3 regions of the Duganella hordei genome follow, and region 2 is predicted to be linked to each of the others. Evidence: predicted binding sites of a transcription regulator. Region 2 holds the regulator's gene; each other region holds the start of a gene.
What was found. The regulator FNR, encoded in region 2, switches genes on or off when oxygen is low (the NO sensors DNR and NnrR bind a similar motif). The targets are predictions, from matches to a motif close to TTGATNNNNATCAA.
Positions count from the first base shown of each region.

Region 1: adhP (alcohol dehydrogenase AdhP) is a predicted target of FNR. The motif match lies at 5,610-5,623, and genes of this name have one in related genera.
Region 3: ABWW33_RS20920 (PHA/PHB synthase family protein) is a predicted target of FNR. The motif match lies at 4,377-4,390, and genes of this name have one in related genera.

Region 1 is NZ_BPWI01000001.1:316,608-323,641, forward strand. Features, by position in the region: gene glpD (glycerol-3-phosphate dehydrogenase) at 1-1,235, shown strand, start outside; gene ABWW33_RS01330 (peptide MFS transporter) at 1,281-2,783, opposite strand; gene ppnN (nucleotide 5'-monophosphate nucleosidase PpnN) at 3,044-4,414, shown strand; gene adhP (alcohol dehydrogenase AdhP) at 4,495-5,532, opposite strand; gene ABWW33_RS01345 (cache domain-containing protein) at 5,841-6,302, shown strand; gene ABWW33_RS01350 (ATPase domain-containing protein) at 6,352-7,034, opposite strand, start outside.
Region 2 is NZ_BPWI01000001.1:838,608-845,641, reverse strand. Features, by position in the region: gene ABWW33_RS03570 (efflux transporter outer membrane subunit) at 1-698, opposite strand, end outside; gene yghU (glutathione-dependent disulfide-bond oxidoreductase) at 833-1,675, opposite strand; gene ABWW33_RS03560 (TraR/DksA family transcriptional regulator) at 1,823-2,209, shown strand; gene fnr (fumarate/nitrate reduction transcriptional regulator Fnr) at 2,231-3,034, opposite strand; gene ABWW33_RS03550 (response regulator) at 3,203-3,841, opposite strand; gene ABWW33_RS03545 (response regulator) at 3,831-5,342, opposite strand; gene ABWW33_RS03540 (response regulator) at 5,339-5,752, opposite strand; gene ABWW33_RS03535 (sensor histidine kinase) at 5,739-7,034, opposite strand, start outside.
Region 3 is NZ_BPWI01000009.1:166,532-173,565, reverse strand. Features, by position in the region: gene ABWW33_RS20935 (nitrilase-related carbon-nitrogen hydrolase) at 1-793, opposite strand, end outside; gene ABWW33_RS20930 (TetR/AcrR family transcriptional regulator) at 777-1,358, opposite strand; gene ABWW33_RS20925 (acyl-CoA dehydrogenase family protein) at 1,453-2,553, shown strand; gene ABWW33_RS20920 (PHA/PHB synthase family protein) at 2,567-4,321, opposite strand; guanidine-I (ykkC/yxkD leader) riboswitch at 4,609-4,721, shown strand; gene ABWW33_RS20915 (ABC transporter substrate-binding protein) at 4,784-5,782, shown strand; gene ABWW33_RS20910 (ABC transporter permease) at 5,791-6,645, shown strand; gene ABWW33_RS20905 (ABC transporter ATP-binding protein) at 6,651-7,034, shown strand, end outside.

The DNA.
Region 1 (7,034 bases), 520 kb from region 2:
AAGGCCAGCGCCCGGCGCTGCTGATACGGGCCGGCCTGATGCTGTACGACCTGCTGGCCAAGCGCGAGCTGCTGCCCGCGTCGGCCGGCATCAACCTGCGCTGCCACCCGGCGGGCAAGCCGCTCAAGCCGGAATTCCGGCGCGGCTTTATCTATTCGGACGGCTGGGTCGACGACGCGCGGCTGGTGGTGCTGAACGCCATCGACGCCTGCGAGAAGGGCGCGACCATCCTGACCCAGACCGCCTGCACCGCGCTGGTGCGCAAGACCGGCGGCTGGGAGGCGGCGCTGCACAAGGCCGGCTGCGGCGACATCCGCGTCAATGCCCGCTTCGTGGTCAACGCGGCCGGGCCGTGGACGGCGGACTTCCTGCATGCGGCGGTGCCGAAGGAGGGCGGCGGCCACCTGCGGCTGATCAAGGGCAGCCATATCATCGTCAGGCGCATCTTCGAGCATGACAATGCCTACATCTTCCAGCACCGCGATGGCCGCATCGTGTTCGCCATTCCGTATGAGCGCGACTTCACGCTGATCGGCACCACCGATCTCGATTATCACGGCGACGCCAACCAGGTCGCCATCAGCGCGGATGAAATCTCCTACCTGTGCCAGCTGGCCAGCGAGTATTTCGTCCAGCCCATCGTGCCGGACGACGTGGTGTGGACCTACTCGGGCGTGCGTCCGCTGGTGGAGGATGGCGCGGACGCCAAGGCCGTCACCCGCGACTACCGGCTGGAGGTCGACAGCGACGGCGCACCCATCCTCAGCGTTTTCGGCGGCAAGATCACCACCTTCCGCAAATTGGCCGAGGAGGCGGTCGACCAGATCGCCAAGGCGCTGGGCAACCGCCACGGCGGCTGGACCCACAACGCCTGCCTGCCGGGCGGCGACTTGTTCGGCGCCGAACCGCAGAACCGTTCGGTCAAGGAATTCGACACCTGGGTGAACGGGGTCTGCGCCCGCTACAGCTGGCTGCCGCCGCTGCTGGCGATGCGCTATGCCCGCGCCTACGGCACGCGCATCCACACGCTGCTGGCGCAGAAAGAGGGCATCGATGGGATGGGGGACGAGATCGCGCCGGGATTGTACGCGGCGGAAGTGGAATACCTGCGCCGCTACGAATGGGCGCGCACCGCGCAGGACATCCTGTGGCGGCGCTCGAAACTGGGCCTGCACCTGCCGCAGGACGCCGGCGACACGCTGCAAGCCTGGCTGCTTGCGCATCCGATCAAATAAAAAAACGGCGCTTGAATCAAGCGCCGTTTTTCATAGTCTGGCTTTTTACTTCACGCCGTGCATCAGCTTCTGGATCAACGGTGCGAGCAGGAACAGCAGCACGCCGCCCGCCATCAGCGACCAGAAGCCGAAGGTGTAGCCGGACAGCGCCGACGTCACCGACATGCCGCTTTCGCCGCTGACCGCCGAGGCGAAGATGCCCGACAGGTTGTTGCCGATACCGGTCGACAGGAACCAGCCGCCCATGCCCAGGCCCACCAGGCGCGTAGGCGCCAGCTTGGTCACCATCGACAGGCCGATAGGCGACAGGCACAGCTCACCGACCGATTGCAGCACGTAGACCATGAACAGGGTCCAGAACGGGATCTTGTTGTCGATATCGACCAGCATCGACAGCGCGTACATCAGCAGGCCGAAGGCCGAGCCGTTGAACAACAGGCCCAGGCCGAATTTGCGCGGGATCGAAGGGTTGTTCTTGCCCAGCATGACCCAGATGAACGCGATCACCGGAGCGAAGGCGATAATGGCCAGCGAGTTCACGGTCTGGAACCACGCCACCGGGAAGATCCAGTCGCCGAACATCTTGCGGTTGATGATGTTCTCGGCCAGGAAGGTAAACGAGCTGCCCGCCTGCTCGAAGAACATCCAGAACATGATATTGAAGAAGAAGATCACCAGCATGGCGATGACCTTGTCGCGCGCCACTTTGCCGTTCCTGATCCCTTCGACCATCAGCATCACCGACAGCAGCACGAACAGCACCGACAGCACGGCCTGCAGCTTGTTGGCGCCGGCGGCCAGCAGGAAGTACACGACCGGAATCACGAACAGCGAACCGACGATCACGTACAGCAGGCGCTTTGGATCGGCGTTGGATGCGTCCGGGGCGCCGATGCCTTTGAGGTTGCGGCGGCCGATGAAGAACCATACAAGGCTGATCAACATGCCGACGCCGGCCGACATGAACACCACTTTGTAAGCGGGCATGCCGTTGTGGCCGAAGACGGTGGCAGCCAGCCACTCGGTCAGCACCGGTGCGACCAGCGCGCCGGAGTTGATGCCCATGTAGAAAATGGTGAAGCCGGAGTCGCGGCGGGTATCGGCCACGCTATACAGCTTGCCGACCATGGTCGAGATGTTCGGCTTGAACATGCCGTTGCCGACGATGATGGTGGCCAGGCCGAACTGGAACACGGTCTCGTTGGGGAAGGCGATCATGAACAGGCCGGCCGACATGAAGGCGGCGCCGACCAGGATCGAGCGCTGGTAGCCCAATACGCGGTCGGCGACATAGCCGCCGAACAGCGCGGCGGCGTACACCAGCGCGAGGTAGGAGCCGTACACCAGGTTGGCGGCGGATTGGCCGGATGGGTCGCCGTTGTGGAACTGGGCGACGACGTAGAGCACGAGCGCCCAGCGGATGCCGTAGAACGCGAAGCGCTCCCAGAATTCTGTCATGAACAACATCCACAGCGGAGCAGGGTGGCCCATGATCTGCTTGAATTCGGGAATGGCGACTTCCGTATTGGTGGTGGTAGCACCGCTCATGCGGCTTCTCCTAATTTTATGGATCTGTGAAAAGGGGATCGAGACTCCCTTGTGGGGAATCCAAATTGGGCGCCATTTTAATCTACAAACGGTTCCTGTCCAGCTTTTTGAGGCCTGTCCTGCACGATTGTGTCAATTGTGCTAATAAATGTGGCGATTCCCGCTATTGCAATCTCCGACCCAAAAAGTGCCGAGTTGTCGTATATTGGCACTGCAGGCTTACCTGTTATGCATCGAATTTGAATAAGGATTTACGCATCATGGAACATGACGTTGTCGATACCCTGATTTCGCCCGAAGGCCAGCTGGAGGTCCTTTCGAAGGCGGAAGTGAACAAGCTGCTCGACACTAGCCAGGGCGGCCTCTATAACATCTTCCGCAATTGCGCACTGGCCGTGCTCAATTGCGGCAGCACTATCGACGATGGAAAGGAATTGCTGGAACGGTATAAATCGTTTGACATCAGCATCGTGCAGCGCGAGCGCGGCATCAAGCTCGATATCAAGGGGGCGCCGGCGATCGCTTTCGTCGACGGTAAAATGATCAAGGGCATCCACGAACACCTGTTCGCGGTGCTGCGCGATATTGTCTTCGTCAGCAACGAGGTGACCGACAATCCCAAGTTCGACATGAGCGCCACCGAAGGCATCACCGACTCGGTGTTCCACATCCTGCGCAACGCGGGTGTGCTCAAGCCGATGCTCAATCCTAACCTGGTGGTGTGCTGGGGCGGCCATTCGATCAACCGCGCCGAGTACAACTACTCGAAGGAAGTCGGCTATCAAATGGGCTTGCGCGACCTGGACATCTGCACCGGCTGCGGTCCCGGCGCGATGAAGGGCCCTATGAAGGGCGCCACCATCGGCCACGCCAAGCAGCGCCTGCACAAGGGGCGCTATCTGGGCATCTCGGAGCCTGGCATCATCGCGGCCGAATCGCCGAACCCGATCGTCAATGAGCTGGTCATCATGCCGGACATCGAAAAGCGGCTGGAAGCGTTCGTGCGCACCGGCCACGGCATCGTCGTGTTCCCGGGCGGCGCGGGGACGGCCGAGGAGATCCTCTATATATTGGGCATCCTGCTGCACCCGGATAACGCGGACATCCCGTTCCCGCTGGTGTTCACCGGGCCGGAGACGTCGCGCGAGTACTTCGTGCAGATCAACCAGTTCATCCACGACACGCTGGGACCGGAGGCGCAGCAGCGCTACAAGATCATCATCGACGATCCGGAACTGGTGGCGCGCGAGATGCAGGCCGGGATCAAGCAGGTGCGCGAGTTCCGCAAATCCCGCAGCGACGCCTACTACTACAACTGGGGCCTGAAGATCGACCAGGAATTCCAGAAGCCGTTCGCGCCGACGCACGAGAACATGCGCAACCTGAGCCTGCACAAGAACCAGGAAGTGCACATGCTGGCGGCGAACCTGCGCCGGGCGTTTTCGGGCGTGGTGGCCGGCAACGTCAAGGACGAGGGCATCCGCGCCATCGAGAAGTTCGGCCACTTTGAAATCCATGGCGACAAGGAGATCATGGGCCCGATGGACGCGCTGCTGGCATCGTTCGTGGCCCAGCACCGCATGAAGCTGGCCGGCAAGCAGTACACGCCTTGCTATCGGGTGATCCAGTAAGCGTGTTATAGCGCGTGTTAACCTGAAAATGCCGCTCCCACCGAGCGGCATTTGTTCTGGCGAGCGCGTCGCGATCGATGTCAGTGCGGCTTTGCGGCAAAGTCGAGCACGATGCGACCTTCAATATCGCCCTCACGCATGCGCTGGAAAACATGGTTGATATTGTCAAGGCTATCGGTGGCGACTGTCGCCTTGACCTTGCCCTCGGCGGCGAAAATCAACGACTCCTGCAAATCAAGCCGGGTGCCGACGATCGAACCGCGTACGGTGATGCCGCCCAGCACCATGTCGAAGATCGGCAGGGGGAAATCACCCGGCGGCAGGCCGTTTAACGCGACCGTGCCGCCGCGGCGCACCATGCCCAGCGCCTGAGAGAAGGCGATCGGCGAGACGGCGGTCACCAGCACGCCATGCGCGCCGCCGATCTCTTTTTTGACCATGGCCGCCGGGTCCGTGGTCTTCGCGTTGATCGTCAGGGCGGCGCCCAAACGTCGGGCCAGCGCCAGTTTGTTGTCGTCGATATCGACCGCGGCCACATTGAGTCCCATGGCGCGGGCATATTGGACCGCCATATGGCCGAGCCCGCCAATTCCTGAGATGACCACCCAGTCGCCGGGTTTGGTATCGGTCATTTTCAAGCCCTTGTAGACCGTGACGCCGGCGCACAGAATGGGCGCGATATCGATGAAACCTATATCCTTCGGCAAGTGGCCGACGTAGTCGGCATCGGCCAGCGCGTATTCCGCGAATCCTCCGTTGACCGAATAGCCGGTATTTTGCTGCGACTCGCACAATGTCTCCCAGCCGCCCAGGCAATGCGTGCAGTGCCCGCAGGCCGAATACAGCCATGGAATGCCGACCCGGTCGCCGCTTTTGACATGCTTGACGCCGGCCCCGACCTCGACCACATAGCCCACCCCCTCGTGTCCGGGAATGAACGGCGGCGCTGGCTTGACCGGCCAGTCGCCTTGAGCGGCGTGCAGGTCCGTATGACAAACCCCGCAGGCCTCGATCTTGACGAGGATCTGTCCTGCCCCCGGCGTCGGCACCGCGACGTCCTCGATTTGCAGCGGCAGGCCGAACGCGCGCACCACCGCAGCCTTCATCATTTTGCTCATTGCTCGCTCCAGTTGGAATATATGATCTGATGTGGGACTGTTGGTATTCATACTATGAATCGACGTTCGAAAAACCTTTGATCTGGATCAAAATCATCCCCATCTTTTCAAACTAGCCCTCACACGGCGTCGTGTGGGAATCCGGAACGCTCCGTGGCATCAGGCTGGCTTTCCGCACAAATCGGGCCACCGTTCTCGGCAAATCGGCCTAAAATATCAAGCACTTGGCCGCGGTTGAGGAGGGCGCGCGCGATGGCATGGGAATTGCGAAGTACCGGACCACCATTAAAACAACCAAGGAGACATGCATGCGCAAATTTTTCTACCTGGCCCTGGCCATCCTTACCTTCAGCCTGGGCACCAGCAGCTGGGCGGCCGATTCCCACGGCACCCCCGAAGAGGCGGTGGCAATGGTGAACCGGGCCATCGCCGCCATCAAGACCGACGGGTTCGACAAGGTCGTTGCCGAGATCAACGAGGGCAAGCCGGGCCGCTTCAGGGACCGCGACCTCTACATCACGATCAACGACTTAAACGCGAAGAATATCGCGCACGGCGCCAATCCCAAGATGCAGGGCAAGGATTTGATCGAGTTGAAGGATGCCGACGGCAAGTACTTCATGCGCGAACGCATCCAGCTGGCCGTGGCCAAGGGCAAAGGCTGGCAGGACTATAAATTCGTCAATCCCGTCAGCAAGCAGATCGAAGCCAAGTCGATGTATTTCGAGCGTTATGGGGACCACATCATCAATTGCGGCATCTACAAGTAGACTGCGGAAACGCAGCCTGGCCGCCGGCGCCGAGCCGGCGGGCGCCAGGCTAAGGCTGCCCGGCCTGGGTCAGCGCGGCCACCTCCGGGCGGCCGGTCAGTATGCCGACATACCCGGTCAGCGCCTCGCGGATGGCGATGCCGTCGGACGTGATGTCGAAAAAGCGGATCTCCTTGCTATGGTCGCTGGCGCGTATCTTGATTACTGAAATCACACGCTTGAACTCGCCCTCCAGTTCAACGTAACGCTGCATGACGATGGCGTCGGCCAGGAAGGCGTTGCCGTAGGAGCTGAAGCGCAGCATCTCGTAACGGTCTTCCAGTTCGGCCGTCATCAGCACGGTCACACCCATCGCCGTCAGCACCGCCACCATGCGGTACAGCGATTCGCGGAAATCGTCGCGGAACGACGACGCCAGCGCCAGCTCGAAGCCGGACAGCGAATCGATCACCACCCGCTTGGCCTGCATGCGCTTGATCATGCCGACCAGGTCATGCAGTATCTCGTCGATCGACAGGTCCAGGGTGCGGGTATTGATCATGCCGACCTGGCCGCTTTCAAGCAGCGCGTTCAGCTGATGGCTGAGCAGCTGGTTCGGACTCTTCTCAAACGCCGCGATCACGCCGGTCTCGCCGTTGCGCACGCCCTCAGCCAGGAACTGCGTGGCCAGCACCGACTTGCCCGATCCCGACGGCCCGACCAGCAGCAGCGAATAACCGGCCGGCACGCCGC
Region 2 (7,034 bases):
GTGATCGCTTGCTGCTGCTCCAGCGAAGTCAGTAGTCCGGCCTGGACCCGCCATGCGGTAATCTGCTGCGTGGCCTGCTGGCTGGCCAGGTTGTCGCGGGCGATGACTTGCCGTGCCTGGATGCCGCGCAGTTCGATATAACTGCGCGCCACCTCGGCGGCGACCGAGACCTGCACGTTGGCCAGCGTGGCCGCGCTGGCCTGCAGCGTGGCCGCACCGGCCGCCAGTGCATGATGGTTGGCGCCAAACAGGTCCGGTTCCCAGCTGGCATCGAAGCCCAGGTTGTAGCTATTGGTGGCGGACGCCCCGTCGAGCTTGCTACGCTGGGCCTGGGCGCTGCCGACCACGGTGGTGGCCAGCGCTGCGGCTGCGGCATCGCGCGTGGCGCGCGCCTGCTGCAGCGAAGCGCGCGCCGACGCGATGCTGGTGTTCGCTTGCAGGGCGCGCGTCACCAACTGCTCGAGCAGCGGATCGTCGAAGCGGCGCCACCAGCCGGCAAGCGCGGCGCCATCGGACGCGGAGGACGTGGCGGTGTGGCCGGAAGACCAGGCCGGCGGCGGCTGGAACGCCGGCGCCGGCGGCGGCAGATCGACCGGGCGCAGCAGGCTGCAGCCGGTCAGACAGGCCAACAACAGCGGCGCCCCCGCCCTTCCGAGCCGGATGGCCGCCGTCGGCGGCGCGACGTTGGTGTGGTACATGACATGCTCTCGTTTGGGCCGAACGGGCTTTTACTATGAGAGCAAGTGAGTGAAAAAACCATGATCCAGATCAAAACGCACCGCAGGCACGGTGTTTCAGTGCCTCGGTCCGACGTCGATGCCAGCGGCCGGCGTCAGTCCAGATCCGCGGCGTCGTGCCGCTCCAGCACCTGGTCTTGGGGGTTGCCGAACGTGCGGTTCACCTTGCGGCCGCGGATGACGGCCGGACGCGCGGCGATCTCGTCGGCCCAACGCCGCACATGCCGGTACTCGTGCACCGACAGGAATTCGGCGGCGCTGTACAACTGCCCCAGCACCATGCCGCCGTACCACGGCCAGACCGCCATGTCGGCGATCGTGTACTCGTCACCGGCGACGTAGCGGTGTTCGGCCAGCTGGCGGTCCAGCACGTCGAGCTGGCGCTTGGTTTCCATCGCATAGCGGTCGATTGGATATTGCAGCTTTTCCGGCGCGTAGGCGTAAAAGTGGCCGAAGCCGCCGCCGACAAACGGCGCCGAACCCATCTGCCAGAACAGCCAGTTCAGGGTTTCGGTGCGCGCCGCCGTTTCCGTGGGCAGGAAGGCGCCGAACTTTTCCGCCAGATACATCAGGATGGAGCCGGACTCGAACACGCGCAGCGGCTGCGCGCCGCTGCGGTCGACCAGCGCGGGGATCTTGGAGTTGGGATTGACCGCCACAAAGCCGCTGGAGAACTGGGCGCCCTCGTTGATGCGGATCAGCCAGGCGTCGTATTCGGCGCCGCCATGGCCGAGCGCCAGCAGCTCTTCCAGCATGATGGTGACCTTCACGCCGTTGGGCGTGCCCAGCGAATACAGTTGCAGCGGATGCTTGCCGACCGGCAGTTCCTGTTCGTGGGTGGCGCCGGCGACCGGGCGGTTGATGTTGCCGAACGTGCCGCCCGACGATGCCGGCGCGACCCAGATCGCCGGCGGTACATACTTCGATGGATCCGTCATGCATCTCTCCTCACAGTGAGCGTGCAAGCTGCTGCTTGCGCGCGAAAAACCATTCTATCCGAAGCCGGCCCTTTTTGATTTGCATCAATCAAATTGCACGGGCGAGTCTCTACGATGGCTGCATTGAACAAGTGAATGGAGATCGACATGAGTCCCGACAGCAGCGCCCACGTCATAGACGAGCTCAACAGTAGTCTGCTGCTGCGGCGCCGCGAACTGGCGCAGCAGTTGCGCCAGCGCCTGCACCAGGCCGACGAGCAACAGCAGATGGCGCTGTTTAATAGCTACGCGATCGATGCCGACCAGGCCGAAGCGTGCCAGCTCAGCGACACCGACATCGCGCTGCTCAATCACGAATTGATGGAATTGCGCGCCGTCGACGAGGCGCTGGAACGCGTGCGCGCGGGCAGCTACGGCACCTGCGTGCAGTGCGGCGCGGCCATCGCGGCGGCCCGTTTGCGGGCCGAGCCCAGCGCCCAGACGTGCGTGGATTGCCAGACGGCGGTCGAACGGTCGGGACGCGCGCCGGGCTGAGCCGGCGGCAGGCTCACTGCCTCAGGCCACCGCCGGCGTGCGGCCGAGCGCCTTGGCGGCCACCTTGGTGCCGTCCTGGTCGGCGCCGGTCGCCAGCGCCTCGAGGCTGGCGCGGTCGACAATGGTCAGGTCGCGCTTGTCGACCCGTATCCAGCCGTTGCTGCGAAAGCGCGACAGCAGCCGGCTGATGCTTTCGATGGTCAGGCCCAGGTAGTCGCCGATGTCCTCGCGCGACATGCGCAGCTGGTAGCTGTTGGGGGAGTAGCCGCGCGCCGCATAGCGCGTCGACAGATTCAGCAGGAACAAGGCGAAGCGCTGCTCGGCCCGCATATTGGCGAGAAACATCATCGCGTTTTGCTCGCGCATGATTTCCTGGCTCATGATGCGGTGGAAGTGCTGCAGCAGCTGCGGCACGTCGGCGAACAATTCCTGCAGCCGGGCGAACGGGATCTCGCACACTTCGCTGTCTTCCAGCGCCACCACGCCGCAACCGTGCTGGCCGGTGCCGATGGCGTCCATGCCCAGCAGCTCGCCGGCCATCTGGAAGCCGGTAATCTGCTGCTCGCCGCGGTGGTTGACGCGCGAGGTCTTGAAATGGCCGAAACGCACGGCATACAGGTTGTTGAACGGCTGTTCCATGCGGCACAGGTTTTCGTCGCGTTCGACGCGGCGGCGGCGGCCGATGATCTTGTCGAGGCGGCTGACCTCGGCGTCGTTCAGCCCCACCGGCAGGCACAGGTTCTTCAAGCCGCACATCGCGCATTTGTTCTGGCTGCTGCTCACGGCACCGCCATTGTGTGTTGCCAGTTGGAGGTTGGTCGTCATGTTCGCTGCTCCCTGTTGTGTTTTTCGCAGCATCTGAGCGTTGGCTGCGGTATGGAGACAGTATCGGCGATCGGCGGCCGCGCGGTTATCGGGCTTCGCTGCCGTGTCGCGTAGGGGAGTCCGGACAGAAATCTGTAGGGCTTCCCCTACAACCTTTGCAATATGAAACTAGATGATGCCGTGCTCCAACGCATACCGGGTCAGCTCGGCATTGCTGTCGAGGCCCATTTTCTCCAGGATGCGGGCGCGGTAGGTGGTCACCGTGTTGGGGCTCAGGTGCAGCGTCTCGCCGATGCGCACCAGCGATTCGCCGGCCGCGATCAGCTTGAACACCTCCAGCTCGCGGTTCGACAGCGCCTCGAGCTTGCCCACCTCGCCGCCGCCGATCAGGCTGGCCAGCTTTTCCAGCAGGGCCGGGCTCACGTGCTTGCCCCCGGATGCGGCCTTGCGCACCGCCGCCACCAGCGCCGTGGTTGGCGCATCCTTGGTCAGGTAGCCGGCCGCGCCCAGCTTGAGCGCGCGCACGGCGTAGATATCTTCGGCGTAGGTGCTCAGCATCAGCACCGCCAGCTTGGGCCGCTCGGCGCGCAACTGCTTGAGCAGCTCCAGCCCGTTCTTGCCGGGCATGGTGATGTCGAGCAGCGCCACGTCGAATTCCTGCGCCTGCGCCAGCTGCAGCGCCTCGTTGGCGTTGCAGGCTTCGCCGTCGACGCGGATGTCGTCGACCGTGCTCAGCATCAAGCGCACGCCGTTGCGGGCGATCGCGTGGTCGTCGACCAGCAGCACGCGGATGGGATTATTGCTCATGGTGTGCGTCCAATGGCAGGCGCAGCAGCAGGGTCGTGCCCTGCCCCGGCCTGCCGGTGATTTTCAATTCGCCGTCGAAATGACGGCTGCGTTCGTGCATGCCGAGGATGCCCCAGGACTCGCGATTGAGCAAGCGCTCGGCCGCGATACCCTTGCCGTCGTCGTCGATGCGCAGCTGCAGCACGCCGTCGGCGTAGTCTACCCGCAGCTGCACCGCGCTGGCCTCGGCGTGCCGCACCACATTGGTCAGCGCTTCCTGCGCGATGCGGAACAGCATCGTGCTGCGCTCGGCGCCCAGCTCCAGCGCCGACGCGGCCGGGCTGATGGCGCAGGCGCAGTGCAGGCCGGAGCGGCGTTCGATCTGCTCCGCATACCATTCCAGCGCGGCCCACACGCCCAGCTGGTCGAGCACGCTGGGCCGCAGGTCGGTGATGACCCGGCGCACCGTCTCGATCGCGTCCTGGGCCAGTCCGGCCGCCTCGGCCAGCAAGGGCTCGGGCGCCGCACCGGCCGCCGCGCCGCGGTCCATGCTGACCGAGATATAGGCCTTGATGCCGGTCAGCAGGCCGCCCAGCTCGTCATGGATTTCCTGGGCGATGCGCTTGCGCTCGTGTTCCTTGATTCTTTCCTGGTGCGCCGCCAGGTCGCGCTGCGCCTGCTGCGACGCCAGCAAGGCCTGTTCAGTCAGCTTATTCTGGGTGATGTCGATCATGATGCCCTGCATGAACAGCGGCCGTCCCTCGTCGTCGCGCACCAGCTCGGCCTGGTCGCGGAACCACAGCGCCTGGCCGTCGCGTGCCGACAGCCGGTATTCCAGCCGCAGCGGGCTGCCGTCGCGGCGGCAATCGTCCAGCGCGCGCAGCGTGGACGCGCGCTGCGCCGGATCCATCTGCCGCCCGTGCAGCCCGGGGTCGGCCAGCCACTCGGCGGGGGTGAAGCCAAGCATGCCGATCTGCGGACTGATGTAGCGCAGCGCGCCGCCCTCGCCCAGCTCGGCGATGTAGGTGATGGCCTGCATCTGCTCGACCAGCGTGCGGAACTGCGCCTCGGCCTGGCGCTTGTCGTTGAGCAGGCGCTGCTCGCGCAGCATGCGGTGGATCGCCCCCGGCAGGAATTCCAGGTAGCGGCCGTCGACGTCCTTGACCAGGTAGTCGCGCGCGCCGCGCCGCATCGCCTCGGCCGCCACGGCGGCGCTGTCGGCCCCGGTCAGCATCATCACCGGGATGGCCTGGCCGGCGCCGTCGGCGTTCAGGTGGGCCAGGAATTCGAGGCCGGTCAGGTCCGGCAGATGGTAGTCGAGCAGGATGCAGTCGGGCCGCTGCTCGCGCGCCAGCTCGAGCCCGCGCTCGCCGCTGTCGGCCTCCAGCAGCGCAAAGCCGCCGGTGGCATCGGCAGCGAAGGCGCGCCGGCACGCCATGCGGTCGACCACGTCATCCTCGACGATCAGCACCCGCAATACCGCTGGGGCGCCGGCGCCGTTGTCGGCAAGGTCGGCGTTCACGGCATCTCGCTGATGGTCCAGTACAGGTCGATCGAGCGCATCATCTCGACGAAGCGGCGGTAGTCGACCGGCTTGGCCATGTAGCCGGCCACGCCCAGGTCGAAGCTGCGCACCTTGTCCTGCTGCTCCTCGGAGGTGGTCAGCACCACCACCGGGATGCGCCGCAGCGACGGGTCGAGCTTGATCTGCTGCAGGAACTCGATGCCGTTCATGATCGGCATGTTCAAGTCCAGCAGGATGATGCAGGGCCGTTCCTGCGCCGGGTCGCGCAGATACTCCAGGCCAGCCTCGCCGTTTTCCATGCTGATCACGGCGTTGCCGACGTGGATTTCCTTCAATGCCCGCTTGATCGTCATGATGTCGACGTGGTCGTCTTCGACCAGCAGGATGGGTTTGTTACTCACTTTCATGGGCTTGTCCTGTTCTGGGTTGCGACGGAGAGGACTTGGGCAGCGTGAACCAGAACGTGCTGCCCTGCCCGGTCTGCGATTCAAGCCAGATCCGTCCCTGATACATTTCTACGATTTTCTTGGCCAGCGCCAGCCCCACGCCGGTGCTCTCGACCCGGTCGCGCGAGGCCAGCGTCTGGAACAGCTGGAAGATGCGCTCGAAATGGCGCTGCTCGATGCCGGGGCCGTTGTCGCGCACGCTGAAGCGCCAGTGGCTGCCGTCGTCGGCGCAATCGATGTCGATCCGCCCGTCCGGCTTGTCCATGTATTTGATGGCGTTGGAAATCAGGTTGTGGAACACCTGCTGGATGCGGGTCGGCTCGATCAGCACGGTCGGCAGGCCCGGCGCGACCGTGATGCGGAACCGCGGCGGCGGCGCCAGCAGGTCCACCACGTCGGCCAGCAGCCGGTTCAGGTCGACCGGCGTATGCGCTTCCTTGACCCGGCCCACGCGCGAATACTGCAGGATGCCGTCGATCAGGCTGCCCATGCGGTGCACCCGGTTGATCAGCAGCCGCATGTGTTCCTTGCCTTCGTCGTTGAACTGCTCGGCGTAGTCGGTGGCCAGCCAGTCGGCCAGCGAGCCGATGCCGCGCAGCGGCGCCTTCAGGTCGTGCGACACCACGTAGGCGAAGTTGGTCAGTTCCTCGTTGGCGCTGCTGATCTCCTGCATCAGGCGGCGGTTGTGCTCCTCCGCCAGCTTGCGCTCGGAAATGTCGCGCACCATGCCGGTGAACATGCGCCGCGCGCCCAGCTGCATCTCGACCACCGACAGCTCCATCGGGAACACGCTGCCATCCTTGCGCAAGCCCTCGACTTCGCGGCCCTTGCCGATGATGCGCTGTTCGCCCGTCTCGCGGTAGTGCGCCAGGTAGCCGTCGTGCAGCGCGCGGTGCGGCTGCGGCATCAGCATCGACACGTTGCGGCCGGCCGCCTCGGCCTCGCTGTAGCCGAACAGGCGCTGCGCGGCCGGGTTCAGGCGCTCCATCACGCCCTGCTCGTCGATGGTGATGATGGCGTCGACGGCGGTCTCGAAGATGGCGCGCATGCGCGCCTCGCTTTCCTGCAGCGCCTGCTCGGCCTTCTTGCGTTCGGTGACGTCGTGGATGGTGGCCAGCACCAGCGGCAGCGCATGCGAGGTGTGCAGCGGCGACAGGCTGACCTCGACGGCGAACTCGTGGCCGTCGCGGTGCTGCCCGAACAGCTCGGCGCCGGCGCCCATCGCGCGCGAGCGCGGCTGCTG
Region 3 (7,034 bases), on a different contig from region 2:
CCGGCAAGACCACCGCCTGCGCGCCCTGCGCGGCAAGCTTGTCGATCACGGCGAGATAGCGCTGCAGCTGCGCCTTGCCTTCCGCCGTGGCCAGCGATGCGCGAAACGGTCCGTCCAGCGACGCCAGGCCGATGCGCATGCTGCCGCTTGCCGGCTGCTGCAGGCGCACGGCGCCGAAACCGAAGGTCGCAACGACCAACAGCGCCGCAACGCCGCCGACCAGCGCGCGTTGGCGCGGCGGCACATCCGGCAGCAGCACAACGGCCAGCGCGGATGGCGCCAGCAGCACGATAAAGGAGACGCCCCACAACCCCGTCAGACTCGCCAGTTGAAGGACGTGCAAGGCATCCACCTGGCTGTGCGCCAACGTGCCGAACACGCCGTGTGGCGAGCCCAGCGACCCAAGATAATCAAGCGCCACCCACAGCGCGGGAAAGGCCAGCAGCGCCCGCCCCGGCCGGCCCGACAGCAAAAAATAACGGTGCAACAGCAGGCTCAGCGCAAACTTGAGCGCCGCGCCAACCGCGACCAGCACGCCGATCGTCACTGGCAGGCCGATCACGCCGCACAGGTAATGCCACAGGTTGAGCCCGGCGCATGCACCGGCGCACAAGGCGGCTAGTCCGGCATATTGCCATCGCAGGCGCGGCGCGATCAGCAGCAGCGGCAACGGCGCCAGCCAGGTCAGCCACGCCTGCGGCGCCAGTCCCGTGCCCAGCCACCAAGCCGCCCCGGACAGGATGGTGGCCGCGAGCGTCCATGCCAGCAATGCGCGTTTATCGTTTGATGCCATCGAACAGTACTCCGAAGGATTGCAGGTAGAAGGCGCGGAACCGCGCCTCGTCGTAGCTGAAGCGGCCAGCCCGGTACAGGGCGATCAGGCCATGGGCCTGGGCCCACAACGTCATGGCCAGGTCCCACGGATCGCCGTCGCGCAGCAGGCCGAGGCGGATGCCTTCGGCCAGCAGGTCGGCGATCACATTCAGCGTGGGCGACTGGCGGTCACGAAAATCGTCGGGGAAGCGGCGCGCATCGTCGCGCGCGACCGAAAAGTTGTAGTCGAACAGATGCGGCTGCCGCAGCGCGTAATCGAGGTAGTTCTCCATCGAATGCAGCAGGCTGTGCATCAGGTCCGGATGCCGTGCCTGGCCCAGCCACTGCTGCGCCACCGCGGCAAAGGCCTCGTCGGAAATATGCTTCAGCAGCGCCTCGCGGTTGGCGAAATGCCGATAGATCGCCATCGGCGTAATGCCCACGGCATCGGCCACGCGCCGCATGCTGACGGCGGCCGCGCCTTCGCGCTCCAGTATCCGGCGCGCCGCTTCGACGATTTTCTGCTGGGTGTTTGGATGAGTCATGTGTACAGCGTATACACGAATAATTCCGCCGTCAACCCGTTTGTCATCTCAAAGATGAGAAAATGCCGGACTTTGCCACCGCCACAAGCTCCGCATGACATTGCCAACCTCCTCTCCCCTGGGCGCGCGCGACACGCGCCGTATTGAGCGCTACGCAGGGCTGGCCGACGCCGCCCGCTTCCTCCATCCCGTCCAGCAGGCGCTGCTGCACCGGCGCGGCTGGCTCAAGATGCTGGCGCCGCGCGCCAGCGGCGGCGCCGAGCTGCCGTTGCCGGAAGTGGTGCGCCTGGAAGAGGCGGTCGCGGCCGTGGATGGCAGCATGGGATGGGTGCTGACGCTGTGCGCCGGCGCCGGCTGGTTTGCCGGCTTCCTGGCGCCGGAACTGGCGCGCGGCATCATCGGCACGCCGCGCGCCTGCCTGGGCGGCAGCGGCGCGCCCACCGGCCATGCGGAACAGGAAGGCGACGGCTACCGCATCACCGGCCGCTGGGACTACGCCAGCGGCGCCCCGATGGCCACCCATTTCACCTTGAACGCCGTGCTGCGCGCCGGCGGCCAGCCGCTGCTGGACGAACACGGCGCGCCGCGCATCCGCGCCTTCCTGGTGCCGGCGGCGCAGGTGCAGATCGTGCCGTCATGGGGCAGCATCGGCCTGCGCGCCAGCGCTTCGCACAGTTACCGCATCGATGGGCAATGGGTGGGCAAGGAGCATGGATTCACCATCAGCCCCGCCACCGCCACGGCGGATGGGCCGCTGTACCGCTACCCGTTTTATTCGCTGGCCTTCGTCACGCTGGCGGCCAACGTGGCGGGCATGGCCAGCCATTTCATGCGGCTGGCGCGGCCCTGCATCGAGCGCCGCCGGCATGCCGTGAAAAACCTGCCGCTGCTGGAGGTGCCCGAAGTGGCCGCCCTGTTGCGCGACAAGGAGCAGGCCCACGCCGCCGCCCGCGCGCATTTCTATGATGTGCTGGACCGCAGCTGGGCATCGGTGGCGGCCGGCGTGGCGCTCGGCGCGGACGACATGCTGGCCGTGCAGGCCGGTTCGCTGGCCCTGGTGGCCGCCTCGCGCGCCGCGGTCGACGAGCTCTACCCCTACTGCGGCCTGTACGCCGCGCACCAGGACAGCGCCATCAACCGGGTCTGGCGCGACTTCCATACGGCCAGCCAGCATTCCTTGCTGCTGCCGTGCTGAGCGCGTCCCTGGCTCAGGGTTGCACCACGAAGCGCCCCGGCGCCGGCCCCAGCGTCCGGCCCAACCCCATGGCCGGCGGCGCCACACGCTGGCGGTCGGAATGGCGCGCCAGCCATTGCTGCCAATGGGGCCACCACGAGCCTTCGGTGTGCTCGGCCTGCTCCAGCCACTGCTCCGGGCTGGTGTAGCCGATCGGCGCCACGTTGGCGGGATGGCTGTAATAGCTGCGGTTGGCGTGCCCCGGCTCCGAGACGATGCCGGCGTTATGGCCGCCCGAGGCCAGCACGAAGTCGATCGGCCCGTTGCACAGCAGGTGGATCTTGTAGACCGAGCGCCATGGCGACACGTGGTCGCGCTCGGTGCCCAGCACGAACATCGGGGTGCGGATATCGGCCAGCGCCACCGGCTTGCCGGCCACCTTATAACGCCCCTCGGCCAGATCGTTGTGCAGAAACAGCCGCCGCAGATATTCGCTGTGCATGCGGAACGGCAGCCGCGTGGCGTCGGCGTTCCAGGCCATCAGGTCGTTCGGCGCGCTGCGTTCGCCCAGCAGGTATTCGCGCATCATGCGCGACCACACCAGGTCGCGCGCATGCAGCAGCTGGAACGAGGCCGCCATCTGGTCGCCGTCCAGATAGCCCTGGTCCCACATCAGCGCGTCGAGGAAGGCCAGCTCGCTGTCGTCGATAAACAGGCCCAGCTCACCGGGCTCGTGGAAGTCGGTCTGCGCCGCCAGCATGGTCAGCGACGCCAGCTTGCCCTGCGCGTCCAGGTGGCCCGCGCTGAGCGCCGCGGCGCCCATCGCCAGCAGGGTGCCGCCCAGGCAGTAGCCGGCCGCGTGCACCGGCGCGCCGCCGCACAGCAGGTCGGCCTGCTCCAGCGCGGCCAGCAGTCCGCGCCGCAGGTAGTCCTCCATGCCGAGATCGCGGTCTTCGGCGTCGGGGTTGCGCCAGGAAATCATCAATACCGTATGCCCCTGCTGCACCAGGTAGCGCACCAGCGAATTGTGCGGTGACAGATCGAGGATGTAGTACTTCATGATCCACGACGGCACGATCAGCACCGGCTCCCGGTACACCTTGGCGGTCTGCGGCGCGTACTGGATCAGTTCGATCAGATCGTTGCGGTAAACGACCTCGCCGGGCGTCAGTGCCACGTCTTGCCCGGGCACATAGGTCCGGCCAACCGGCTCCGACACCGTCGCGCCGGGCGGCGCCAGGCGCCGGCACAGATCCTTGCGCCAATTGAGGGCGCCATCGATCAGGCTGCGCCCGCCGCTGGCGACCGCCGCGCCCAGCACCTCCGGGTTGGTCCACAGGAAGTTCGATGGCGAGTACATATCGAGCAGCTGACGCGCGGTGAACGCCACCACGTCGGCGTGATGCGACGACACGCCGGCCACGCCGCAGGTGGCCTGCTTCCAGAACTCCTCGGCGTGCTTAAAGACCTGCGCGTACCCGGAAAACGGCCACTGCCGCCAGGCGGCATCGGCGAAGCGCTTGTCGGCGCCGACGTCGACCGCCTGCGCGCCGCCGGCCAGGGCGCCGCTCCAATAGGCCAACAGTTCGCTGCACTTGCCCGGGGACACCGCCAGGTGCTGCCACCAGTCGTGGAACGCCAGCGACATCGCAATCGGCGACACGCCGCCCGTCATGCGCGCCACCTGGCTCTGCAGGTACAAATCCAGCACGTTGCGGCTGCCGATCGCAGCCGTGGGCGCCGGAGCGCCAACCGGATTCGATACGGACTTCAGCAGTGTTTTTTCCACAATCCCTCCTTGATCATCGTCGGACGATTATGGTTGGCGGAGGTTCCTGACGTATTTGATCCAGGTCAAAAACGTCGGCGATCATGCTCTCAGCTACCAGCCGGGCTTCCGCGCGCCAAAATGGAACACGGGGCGCGCAAGATTTCGCACCATAACAATGCAGCATGATTGCCATTGGTGCATGGAAGCGGCCGCGACCGCCCGGCCGCCCCGCATGCCGCTGGCACAGCTCTTGCTCAATGACAGGTAGCGAGAGGTGCGGCGGAAACAGTCGAACAACACTTCTTGAGCATGGACGCTAGGGTTCCGGTCGCTATCAAGCGATGTCTGGTCCGAGAGCAGCCGGTTTCGAACAGCGCAGCTGTTGGGAACTCCACGGAGGGATAAAAGCCCGGGAGGTCATCACATGGTTTGATTTGTGATGCTCACCTCTCGTCCTTTTATTTTTTCGGGAGCCTGACCATGCATCCACGTTTCTCCTCGCGCGTCCTGCGCACCTTCGTAGCATCCCTGTTGTGCATGACGCTGGGCCTGAGCGCCGGCACCGTCCGCGCCGAGGTCAAGGTCGGCCTGTCCGACTGGCCGGGCTGGGTGGCCTGGTATGTCGCGGATCAAAAAGGCTATTTCAAGAAATACGGCGCCAAGGTCAAGCTGGTCTGGTTCGCCAACTACACCGACTCCATCGCCGCGCTGTCGGCCGGACAGCTGGACGCCAATTCGCAAACCTGGTCCGACACCATGACGCCGCTGGCCAAGGGCGTGCCGCTCAAGACCATCCTCGTCAACGACAATTCTGCCGGCAACGACGCCTTGATGGTCAGCGCAAAAATCAAGTCCTTCGCGGACTTGAAGGGCAAGTCGGTCGCGCTGGAGCAATTCAGCATCTCCCATTTCGTGCTGGCCAACGCGCTGGCCAAGAACGGCCTGGCCATCAAGGACGTGAAGATCGTCAACCTGTCAGCCGGCGACGCGGCGGCGGCCTTCATGTCGGGCAAGGTCGACGCCGCCGTGGTGTGGAACCCGTGGGTGTCGAAGATCGAATCCAGCGGCAAGGGCCGCGCCCTGTTCACCTCCCGCGACATGCCCGGCTTGGTGCCGGACCTGCTGGTGGCGCACGGCAAGGCGCTGGCCGACAAGGCCAAGCGCGCCGAACTGGTGGCGATGATCAAGGCCTGGTTCGACACCGAGCAATTCATCCGCAGCAACCAGGCCGAAGCGCTGCAGATCATGTCCAAGGTGGTCGGCATGAAGCCGGATGAATACAAGGTGTTCCTGCCCGGCACCCGCTTCTTCAACGCCGCCGACAACAGCGGCGCGCTGGACCCGGCCCAGCCGCAGTCGCTGGTCGCGGTCGGCCCGGTCATCCACAAATTCCTCAAAGATAACAAGCTGGTCGATGGCACGGTGGACTATGCCCATGGCATAGACAGCTCCCTGCTGGCCGACGCGCTGAAGAAATAAGGCGCGCCATGCGGGACTTCACCACTGGCGGCAAGGCCGCCGCTGCCGGGCGCGCCGGCGTGCCGCGCAACCGCCGCTCGCCCTGGGCGGTGCGCGGCGAGCTGCGCCGGTCCAGCGTCGTGCTGCTGGCCGCGCTCGGCTTCCTGCTGCCGTTCGTGGCCTGGACCGTGCTCTCGGCCAGCGCCTGGGTCGACCCGGTGTTCCTGCCGACGCCGCTCCAGGTGCTGCAGCGCGCCCACGAATGGCTGTTGGCCGACGACTTGCTGAGCGATGTAGGCATCAGCGTGGGGCGCGTGTTCGGCGGCTTCCTGCTGTCGGCCGCCGTCGCCATGCCGCTCGGCGTGCTGATGGGCGCCTACGCGCCCGTACGCGCCCTGCTCGAGCCGCTGACCGACTTCAGCCGCTACCTGCCGGCGGTGGCCTTCATCCCGCTGATCATGCTGTGGGTGGGCATCGACGAAAGCGCCAAGGTCACGGTGATTTTCGTCGGCACCTTCTTCCAGATGGTGCTGCTGATCGCGCAGGACATCGCGCGCGTGCCGCCGGCGTCGATAGAGGCGGCCCAGACCATGGGCGCCAGCAACGGCGAAGTGCTGCAGCACGTGCTGATCCCGGCCGCCCGCCCGGCCATGCTCGACACGCTGCGCTCGATGATGGGCCTGTCCTGGACCTACCTGGTGGTGGCCGAGCTGGTGGCCGCCAATTCCGGGCTGGGCTTTTCCATCCTGAAGGCGCAGCGCTTCCTGCAGACCGACAAGATCTTCACCGGCATCCTGCTGATCGGGCTGGTGGGATTGCTGACCGACCAGGCGTTCCGCTGGCTGCACCGGCGCGCCTTCCCCTGGCTTTACCTGCGGAGCTAAGCGATATGACCAACAAGATCAGCATCCGCCAACTGGACAAGTACTACGGCGCCGGCGCGCGCCGCACGCAAGCCTTGCAGCGGATCGACCTGGACATCGCCGCCGGCCAGTTCGTCACGCTGGTGGGCGCTTCCGGCTGCGGCAAATCGACGCTGCTGCGCACGCTGGGCGGCCTGGAGGAATACCGCGACGGCGAGATCGCATGCAACGGCCGCGCGGTGGACGGGCCGGGCCCGGACCGGGCCATGGTGTTCCAGGGCTACAGCCTGTATCCGTGGCTGACGGTGATGCAGAACATCAAATTCTGCCGCCGGCTGCACTGCCACCGCGACAACACCACCTCGACCGACGTCGAATTCGCCGCCGGCCGCGCCGACGCGCTGGTGGCG